Regions from separate parts of the Pseudoalteromonas marina genome, predicted to be linked through region 3. Evidence: predicted binding sites of a transcription regulator. Region 3 holds the regulator's gene; each other region holds the start of a gene.

Region 1 (3,287 bases), 920 kb from region 3:
CGCTGCGCTTTAAAACACTCTCAACATTAAGTGAATTGGCGGCAACGTTTACTATTAAATTTATTATAGTGAGCCACTCGTTAAAAGAACTATTGTTTTGTTGCGATACCCTGGTGCAGCTTAATAAGGGTAAAGTAATTAACCATGGCCCGAGTGCGCAGGTTGCTAAAGCTATTTACGCTAATAATAAACAAACACCGCTGAGCTTAATTAACTTTCAAATCATTACATTTGATGAAAAATACGGTGTGTATTTGCTTAAACTCCACAAAAGCGAGCAGCAGCTATTTGCATTACCCAGCGCTGTAGAGCAAGGAAATAAACTTATATTAGAGTGCGAGCAAATATCGGTAAGTGCAGAAATGCCATTAAACACAAATAACAGCAATGTTTTAATATCTACGCTGCACAGTGCAGAACTTATAAATAAAACATGGCAACTTACGCTAGATGTAGACGGACAAAGCTTGTATTGCTTACTTTCACCAAGAGTATGGGATCAAAAAAACTATAAAGTAGGCGATACACTTTATGCGACTATTCATACTCTAGAGTAATGTAAAGTGGGTTTTAGCTGCACGTAGCACAATGACTGTTTTTTGTGATTTTAAAGCGACTAAACTCCATACTCAAACCATCAACCAGCAGTAAATGTTCGCTCAACCCGCTTGGTAATCCAGCAAGCATTTTTAAGGCTTCAGTGGCCTGAATACTGCCAATTAATCCTACAATGGGCGATAGCACGCCTGATTCTGAGCAGCTTTGTGTTTGATCAGACATAAACTGCGATAAACACTCATAACAGTGGCTATTTTCTTGCATTGTAAAACAGGCAACTTGGCCTTCCATTCTAATTGCAGCGCCCGACACTAATGGGATTTTTGTTTTATAACAGGCTGTGTTTAATACATTACGTGTAGTTAAGTTATCAGAGCAATCAATGACTATATCAACATTTTTTAATAGCTCGTCAAGCTTTGACTTTTCGTCTAAAAATACATCGATTGTATGTATATCTATTTCATTATTTAAGCTAGTTAGCTGCGCTTTGGCTGCGTGAGTTTTTAAGCACCCCACATCTGTTTGTTTGTAAAGCACCTGCCTTTGCAAGTTAGTAGCATCAACCACGTCGTTATCTACAAGCGTTAACGTACCCACACCGGAGGCAGCTAAATACTGAGCAACGGGGCAGCCCAAACCACCTAAACCGACTATAAGCGCATGAGATTGCCATATTTTTTCTTGCCCCTCTATATCTAATTTAGGAAGCATTATGTGGCGCGAGTAGCGTAGTTGTTGTTGGTAAGTCAGGGCTGGTTTAGTCATTAGCGGCTTCTCATTATTTTTATACACAATAGCAATTTTTAGAATATGTGGGCAAGAACGCGGTTAAAAGTAATTGCACTGTTAGTGCTCACATTGATTACCTTAACAGTGCAAATGAAAATTATAACGAATTAGAAAAAGCATAAGTTAATGATTTTTAATGAAATAAATTATTGGCTCACTAATTGCTCATTGTGGTTAACGTGAAATTAACAAATATAGCAGTGTAATTAATAACAAAGTAGTAACTGCTATAAATAACTACAAACGTAACTAAGGAAAAATAACATGCAACCGAGTACTGGGTTTAATCTCATATCGTTTAGCGGAAAAATGAAAATACTGCATTTAAGCTGGATGGTGTTTTTTATCTCATTTTTTGTCTGGTTTAACCATGCGCCATTATTAGGCGCTATAGCGGGTTCGCTAGGTATTACTATGGCACAAGTAAAAACGCTACTTATTTTAAATGTGGCACTAACCATTCCTGCTCGCGTGGTTGTGGGCATGTTAACTGATAAATTTGGGCCTCGCATCGTTTATGCATCATTACTGATTTTATGTAGCATCCCATGTTTTATGTTTGCGATGGCCACCACGTTTGAGCAAGCCGCTATCGCGCGTTTTGCACTTGGTTTTATTGGTGCGGGTTTTGTTGTGGGCATTCGCATGGTGAGCGAGTGGTTCCCGGCAAACGAGTTGGGTACAGCAGAGGGTATTTACGGTGGCTGGGGTAACTTTGGTTCGGCAGCAGCTGCAATGCTATTACCTGTATTAGCGCTTATGTTTGGCGGTGACGATGGCTGGCGTTATGCGATAGGCCTAACCGGTGTATTAAGTGTCATTTTTGGTGTTATTTGGTACATCAGCGTAACTGACACGCCAAAAGGTGGCACTTACTTTAAACCAAAAAAAGTAGGAGCAATGGAAGTAACCAGCAAAGGCGACTTTGTACTACTTCTTATAATGAAGCTACCTATGTACGGTGCTTTAGCACTACTTACTTGGAAGCTTTCTCCTACTGGTGCAAATTTACTTTCAGAAAATTTTGTTATTGGTACATATGTATTTTTGGTGCTGCTTTATCTTTACGAAGTGTATAAAACGTACGACATAAACGGCCATATTTTTAAGCAACCTGTTCCTGAATCACACCGTTACGAATTTAAACAAGTTGCAGTTTTAAATATTCTTTATTTTACAACGTTTGGCTCAGAGCTTGCCGTTGTATCTATGTTGCCATTATTTTTTAGTGAGGTGTTTGGCCTTGATATGGTATACGCAGGTTTGCTTGCATCAGCGTATGCGTTTATGAATTTAGCTTCTCGCCCGGGTGGTGGTTGGATCTCAGATCGAATGGGTCGTCGTAAAACACTTATTGTACTTACCACAGGCTTAGCTGTAGGTTATTTTGTTATGGGTTTAGTTGACGCTAGCTGGCCGCTTTGGCTTGCAGTTGCTGCTGCCATGGCGTGTTCGTTTTTTGTGCAAGCCGGGGAAGGCGCTGTATTTGCCGCTGTACCACTTATTAAACGCCGTTTAACGGGTCAAATTGCAGGTATGACGGGAGCTTACGGCAATGTAGGAGCTGTTGTGTATTTAACGGCGCTCTCATTAGTTGATTACCAAACATTCTTTATGATTATTGCGGCAAGCGCATTATTAGGCTTAGGTGCATTATTTTTCATGAAAGAACCCGATGGCCACATCACAGAAGTAAACGAAGATGGCACCGTTGAACTTATTTCTGTGACTTAAGGCATACATATGTTTGATGAAACCCAAAAAGCCAGCGAACTTACAAACGAACTTAACGTTGAGTTTGGTGGGCACAGTAGCAAAGGTATAAAAACCGAAAACCAAGATGCGTTTGCTGCTCTTAATACTCAAGCGCAAGAAAAAGAGTCAAAAGGAGTTATTGCCTGCTTGGCCGATGGGTGTTCATCAGCAAAAAATGCTAA
Region 2 (3,287 bases), on a different contig from region 3:
TGATCGCGGCTATGATTGCAGTACCTAATACGATTGATATCATGCTAATCCATACTTGTATTTCGGCATTTTGTTCAATGCTTTGGCGAATCATTTTTTGCTCGCCAATTGTTGCATCAACACTTGCAGCTGCAAATTGCTCGTTAATCAAAAACTGCATATCAACGGTAGAATAAAAAATATAAATACTCGCCATTGAAACTAAAGATATTGTTATAAAAGCAAGCCATGACCAACCTTTGGCGTGCTCAACACCATTGAAAGCTTTGCTTGGACTAATGTAAATATCGAGTAGGGCGCTAAATGCGTTAGGTGATTTCATTATTATTCCTTAATAACCTATATGTGATTTGGTAAACACTTGATACCAATGGATAGATTAATAATATAGGAAAAAGTATGTACTAATTTTATTCAATTGTAACCGATTGTTAACAAGGGTGGGCATTATAAAAGTAATTAATAAAAGACGTATTGTTAAGCTCTATAGTTGCCAGATGGTTTTAATATGATTGAGCCATAAGGAGTGGGGCTTAATAATCACGTTGTTATGGCTGTATCTAATGCAAATACAGCCATTTATTTAATTAGCTATCAGATAAACTCAGACCGCTAGGGTTATCTGTTGCGATATACAATGCTTTTAGTTTTTTATCACCACTTTCGGTTTCAGTGAATTGCTGAAAAGAATAGTTTTTAGAAAAGCTTGAAAGGGTGTCAATAGATGCTTGGTTACTACTTTGCGTATAAGTAAGTTCTATCGCGCAAACCTTTCCTGCACACTCTAAGTCTTGCTGTAAAATGGTAACGTCTTTTAATTCATTTATAATAAATTCGTTTAACTTATCTTTACGTATCTGGGCAACTTCAGAGTATTCAATATCAGACATGCGTTGCAGTAATAGTGAAGTGTCATTTTTAAATACGTCATCTAATGCTTTTTTTGACACAAACTCTTTGCCATTTTCGGAAGAGACAAACTCATCAGAAAATACTTCAGCAGTTAAGACTTGTTGCTCTGGTTTATCTAACTGTTCTTGTGTTGTTGAATTGCTTTTATCGGTGATGCGCAACACGTTTTTACCTGTAGATAAAGTTTGTATGGGCTTCATATCAATTACTGGGATGTTTTTGTTGGATTCGATAGCTGATTGTTGAACCGATAGATTAGGCTCTGGTGAGTAATGTAATGTGAAGATAATCGCAAAACTAACTGCAATAACAGAAATAGTAATTAACACTTTATGTTTCATTTTTACTGTCCTTAGTAATCAAAAGCCTAAGCTTTGAAAAGTCCAATTCAACTTAACATAGTAAGAACCTACCTTCTAGGTATACAGTCATGAATACTTAAACAAATTTGCCTTAGTATAAAAAAAGGGCCAAATGGCCCTTCAGTTGCAGCAAGTAACACATGTTTGTTTATAGGCTGAAGTCTACAGCGTAAGCAACGTAAACTTTTACATCTGACTCGTCCATATCAGTGTCTGATACGCCAAATGTGAATCCATCTTTTGACACAGACACACCGTAATCAATGATGTCTTCGTCACCAATAAAATCGCCAGAATAATGACCTATGTGTAAAGCCATTTCTGTACCATTGCTGCCTACGGCAAAGCCGTAATCAGCTGTCAAATAAAGTGAGTCACCAAAGTCTGTACCGTCACCACTTGCAGCAGATGTAGCAAGCACTGATGCACCAAAGGTAAAGCCTTCAACACTGATGCTACCGTAAACTTCTGAAAAATCAGCATCTGCGCTTGATGCCGCGTCTGGGTAAGCATAATAAATGTAACCTACATCGTAGCTAACACCTTCGCTAATATCGCCACCAAAGCCTGCGTAAAAATCTAGCTCGTAGGTCATTTCGTCAGCCCAAGATGCATTAGATACCCATGTACCAGCATAAAACCCAGATTCGTCAGCGTAATCAATACCACCAGAAATAGCAGCGTCGCCGCCAGTTTGTTCTTGTCCACGCCATAAGTAATTTGAGGTAGCTGCTACATTCGCAGATACTTCAGCATTTACTGCTGTTGATGTAAGTGACGTTGCAGCCATTAATGCCACGGCGCTAAAAGCGATTGTTTTTTTTAGTTTTAACATGTTCCATTTCCCGTTATATGATTATTTGCATAGGAAGGCTTTTATTATGAAGTACCGTAGCCTTTTGATTTATGCGTTTTTATTGTTTAACTGAGAATAGAATTGCACTGTGTGTGCCAGCTTGGTTTATTTTGTTTTAAAATTAAATTTTATATTTTATTAACAATGACTTGCGTTTGGGGTGGGTGCTTTAGATTATGCGGAAGAAATATTTTATCGCACATCGCTGGTGCATAAAATAATCAAGCTGCACCATGAAAGTACAGCTTGTTTAGAATTATTTAGCCAAATATGGTGCGCATTAGACTAATTGTTTCGTTTACACTGCGGCCTTTTTGAACTTCGCTGATTATTGAGTCGCGTTTGCTACGAATATGCTCAGGAATATCATCGGCAGCCAAAGCGCGGTCAACTAAAATTTCAGCAGACTCTTTACCTCTGCGTTGTGTTTTACCCGTTTTAGTGGTGCTACGCTTTGGTTTATTAAGTAATTTAATATAGTTAGAGCTATCTGGTGTTTTGTTATCCGCGTAGTAAAAAAAGCACGGAATAAGCGCTTTAATTGACACTAGTTGCTCTTCTAGTTCATTTGAAGCATTTGCCATTTTGTACCATGACATAGCTTGAATGCCTTTTACAATATCTTGCCAGTAACGCTCAAAATCACTATTTTTAAGTTTAGTAACCGCAAGTGCTGAGCATAATGCGTCTAAACGGCTATTTGTAATTGGCGTAAAAATATCAGGGCGACGCATTGCAAGTAGTCGTGTTGCCGGAGCAAGAGTTGGCTTTTCACTGCTATCAGTAAATATTTTGCTATAAGCAGCTACAAACTGTTGGTACTCGTAATGGGTAATGTCACCTTCAAGAGGAATATTAGCCAGTGCTTCATCAAACGCACCCGGTAAATCACCAATGAGTTGGTGGAAAACTTTAGCACTCTTAGTTGATGCAAACCACTCAACATCAAAATCGTAAGTGCTTGGATCAAGTGAAGCCATATGCTTGCCAGTAAAAGCAAGAAGGTCTTCAGGGATCATGTCTTTTAATGATTGCTCACGAATACTTTTTACGTAACTTGCTAAACGAAGTTGTTCATCAAGTGCAATAACGTCTTTATGTTGCTCTATAAATACACTTACCACAGGCCAAGGGGCTACACGAAGCGTTTTAACTTG
Region 3 (3,287 bases):
ACTGGTATCGATCATGTAATCGGCGCGCGTAATTAGCACATCGAGAAGTTCTTTTTCTTTTTTTATGGCTAAATCAAGCGGAAGTGAATCTATTGATAAAGGGTGTAAGCGTCTGGTTTCAGAAAATCGTTTAATAAGGGTTTGATCTTCACTGTCTAAGTAGAACAGCGTTGGTTTTGTAAAACCCGGTAAGTATTCGATGATGTGATTAAATTCATCTTGCTCTTTTGGTAAATTTCGCACATCTATACTAACGGCAATTTTATCGTAGTTATCAGAAACGCTTCTTACCAAAGAAGGTAATAAATTTACTGGAATGTTATCTACGCAATAATAACCTAGATCTTCAACAACGCGTAAAGCAACCGACTTACCAGAACCAGAACGGCCACTTATGATAATCAACTCCATTAATCACCCTTTAAATTTGTTACGATTGGTCAACAATAATTTGATACAACTCAGCATCCGATTTAGCACAGCGAAGCTGCTTACAAAATTCTTTATTTTTTAGTTTATCAGCTATCGTTGCTAGCGTCTTTAAATGCTGTTGGTTATCGCCTTCAGGTACGATGAGTGCAACAAAAATATCAACAGGGCGGTTGTCTATAGCATCAAAATTAATCGGTGTTTCACTTACTAACACCAATGCTAAAGGTTCTTGTGCGCCGCTCATTCGGCCATGTGGAATAGCAATACCTCTTCCTATCCCTGTGCTGCCTAGCTTTTCGCGGGTTAATAAAGCGCCCAAAATATCCTGTTGAGATAAATACGGTAATTTATCGTGAGCCAGCTCGCTAATAAACTCTAAAATTCTTTTTTTACTATTAAAAAGGACCGCAGCTTTACTGCAGTCCTGGCATATAAGTGAACTTAATTTCATCATATTAGTGTCGAGCAAGCTTCTCTTTGTGTTTAATTACTTGACGGTCAAGCTTGTCAATCAATGAATCAATAGCTGCATACATATCTTGATGTTCAGTGGATGCGAATAATTCAGCACCACTTACATGAATAGTTGCTTCTGCTTTTTGATTTAATTTTTCTATATCAAGAATGACATGAACATTATTAATATGATCAGAGTGCCTTTCTAGCTTCGCAAATTTGGTATTTATATAGTCTCTTAATGAATCAGTTAGTTCTACATGACGACCAGTTAAATTTAGTTGCATAAGCATTACCCTCTTTGTTTAGCGTCTTAAATCAGGCTCTTTCGCTGATTTGACGGTGGAATAGCCAGAGATTCGCGATATTTTGCGATTGTACGTCTCGCTACTTTAATTCCTTGCTCAGCCAATATATCCGCAATTTTGCTATCACTCAATGGTTTTGCTGAGTTTTCTGCTGCGATTAATTTTTTAATAAGTGCACGTATTGCAGTAGATGAACACTCTCCACCATTTTCGGTACTTACGTGGCTTGAGAAAAAGTATTTAAGCTCAAATATTCCACGCGGTGTGTGCATATACTTTTGCGTGGTTACGCGCGAAATTGTTGATTCGTGCATTTCTACCATTTCAGCAACATCATTTAAAACCATCGGTTTCATGGCTTCTGGCCCGTGTTCAAAAAAGCCCTGTTGTTGTTTAACAATACAGTTAGTTACTTTTAAAAGTGTATCATTTCTACTTTCTAAGCTTTTTATAAACCATTTAGCTTCTTGTAAATGTGAGCGAATAAATTGACTGTCGCCGCTTGATTTAACTGTACGCGACATCGCTGCATATTGGCTGTTTACACGAATTTTTGGCATGCTGTCTGGGTTTAACTCTACAATCCAGCGGCCTTTAATTTTTTTAACTGACACATCAGGTATTACATACTCAGACTCTTCTCGTACTATTGTGTCTGCAGGCTTAGGGTTGAGCGTATGAATAAGTGTCATTACTTCTTTAAGCTCATCTTCTTTGAGCTTCGTTTTTTTCATTAATGTACGGTAGTCACGAGCAGCTAACAAATCAATGTGCTCGGTTAAAATCATTTTTGTTTCATCAATAAAAGGCGTGCCTTTATCAAATTGATTTAACTGAATACACAAACACTCTTGTAAGCTACGTGCCGCAATACCCACTGGGTCAAATAGCTGAATGCGCTTTAATACAGCTTCTATTTCGTCAAGTTCAACCTCAACGTCATCGTCATTATCTTGATTAAAGCTCTCTAAAATCTCTTCGCAACTGAGTGTCAGTATGCCTGAATCATCCACCGCTTCTACAATAGCAATAGCAATGGCTTCATCTGTAGGGCTAAATGGCGTTAATTGTAATTGCCACATTAAATATTCGTGAAGCGTTTCAGTTGATGCGCCCTGATATATAGACTCATCTTCAGGCATTGGGCCTGAAGATGATGCAGGGGCTGCACTCATGTACTCATCCCAGCTAACGTCCATTGCCATGTCGTCACTTACGGTATCTTTAGCAAGCGCTTCACCACTGTCTTGTTCATACTCGCTAGGGGCTTCATCTACAGATACGGTTACTGTAACTTCATCGTTATCTGCTTTTTGCTCATTTTTGCCCGCAAGATCATCGGCATAGTCTTGCTCCTCAACCTCAAGTAATGGGTTGCTGTCGAGCGCTTCTTGTATTTCTTGCTGAAGATCCAATGTGCTTAATTGCAGCAAGCGAATAGCTTGTTGCAACTGAGGTGTCATTGTAAGTTGCTGGCCCATGCGCAGCTGTAGTGATTGCCTCATGTATCTCTAACAATCCTTTTAAGTTGTTATAGTTAATACTAGCAGATGCTTATAAATAAGGCGTAAATGTTACAGCCTAAATTGCTCGCCTAAATATACATCGCGTACAGTTTTATCATTTAATACGTGTTCAGGGGTACCAGAAGCAATCAGTTCCCCATGAGAAACAATGTAGGCTTTTTCGCAAACATCAAGGGTTTCTCTTACATTGTGGTCTGTTATTAATACGCCAATCCCACGGTTTTTCAGGTGTTCAATAATTTTTTTAATATCTAATACTGAGATAGGGTCAACACCGGCAAATGGTTCGTCTAGCAAAATAAACTTTGGATCTGCGGCTAAAGCACGTGCAATCTCTACTCGGCGACGTTCTCCGCCCGATAATGCCATACCTTTGCTATCCCGAATGTGTTGAATGCTAAATTCATCTAATAGATTATTCAATGTATCTTCTCTGGCTTGCTTAGTGAGCTCCTTTCGAGTTTCTAAAATAGCCATTAAGTTTTGATACACTGTTAATTTTCTAAATATAGACGACTCTTGTGGTAAGTAGCCAATGCCTAATCTAGCACGACTGTGCATAGGT

The links. Region 3 encodes sigma-54, which starts transcription at its own class of promoters, with help from an activator protein. Its sites were predicted from a motif close to GTTGGCACGNNNNTNGNNT; they were not measured.
Region 1: PMAN_RS05510 (NarK family nitrate/nitrite MFS transporter) is a predicted target of sigma-54. The motif match lies at 1,499-1,517, and genes of this name have one in related genera.
Region 2: PMAN_RS15290 (TorF family putative porin) is a predicted target of sigma-54. The motif match lies at 2,212-2,230, and genes of this name have one in related genera.

What each region holds. Positions count from the first base shown of each region.
Region 1 covers NZ_AHCB03000005.1:1,174,197-1,177,483, forward strand. Annotated here, with positions in the region: gene PMAN_RS05500 (ATP-binding cassette domain-containing protein) at 1-557, shown strand, start outside; gene PMAN_RS05505 (HesA/MoeB/ThiF family protein) at 571-1,326, opposite strand; gene PMAN_RS05510 (NarK family nitrate/nitrite MFS transporter) at 1,615-3,084, shown strand; gene PMAN_RS05515 (bifunctional protein-serine/threonine kinase/phosphatase) at 3,094-3,287, shown strand, end outside.
Region 2 covers NZ_AHCB03000010.1:191,305-194,591, forward strand. Annotated here, with positions in the region: gene PMAN_RS15280 (YIP1 family protein) at 1-322, opposite strand, end outside; gene PMAN_RS15285 (hypothetical protein) at 588-1,253, opposite strand; gene PMAN_RS15290 (TorF family putative porin) at 1,423-2,109, opposite strand; gene PMAN_RS15295 (hypothetical protein) at 2,391-3,287, opposite strand, start outside.
Region 3 covers NZ_AHCB03000005.1:249,614-252,900, forward strand. Annotated here, with positions in the region: gene rapZ (RNase adapter RapZ) at 1-411, opposite strand, end outside; gene ptsN (PTS IIA-like nitrogen regulatory protein PtsN) at 431-883, opposite strand; gene hpf (ribosome hibernation promoting factor) at 888-1,175, opposite strand; gene PMAN_RS01185 (RNA polymerase factor sigma-54) at 1,202-2,701, opposite strand; gene lptB (LPS export ABC transporter ATP-binding protein) at 2,771-3,287, opposite strand, start outside.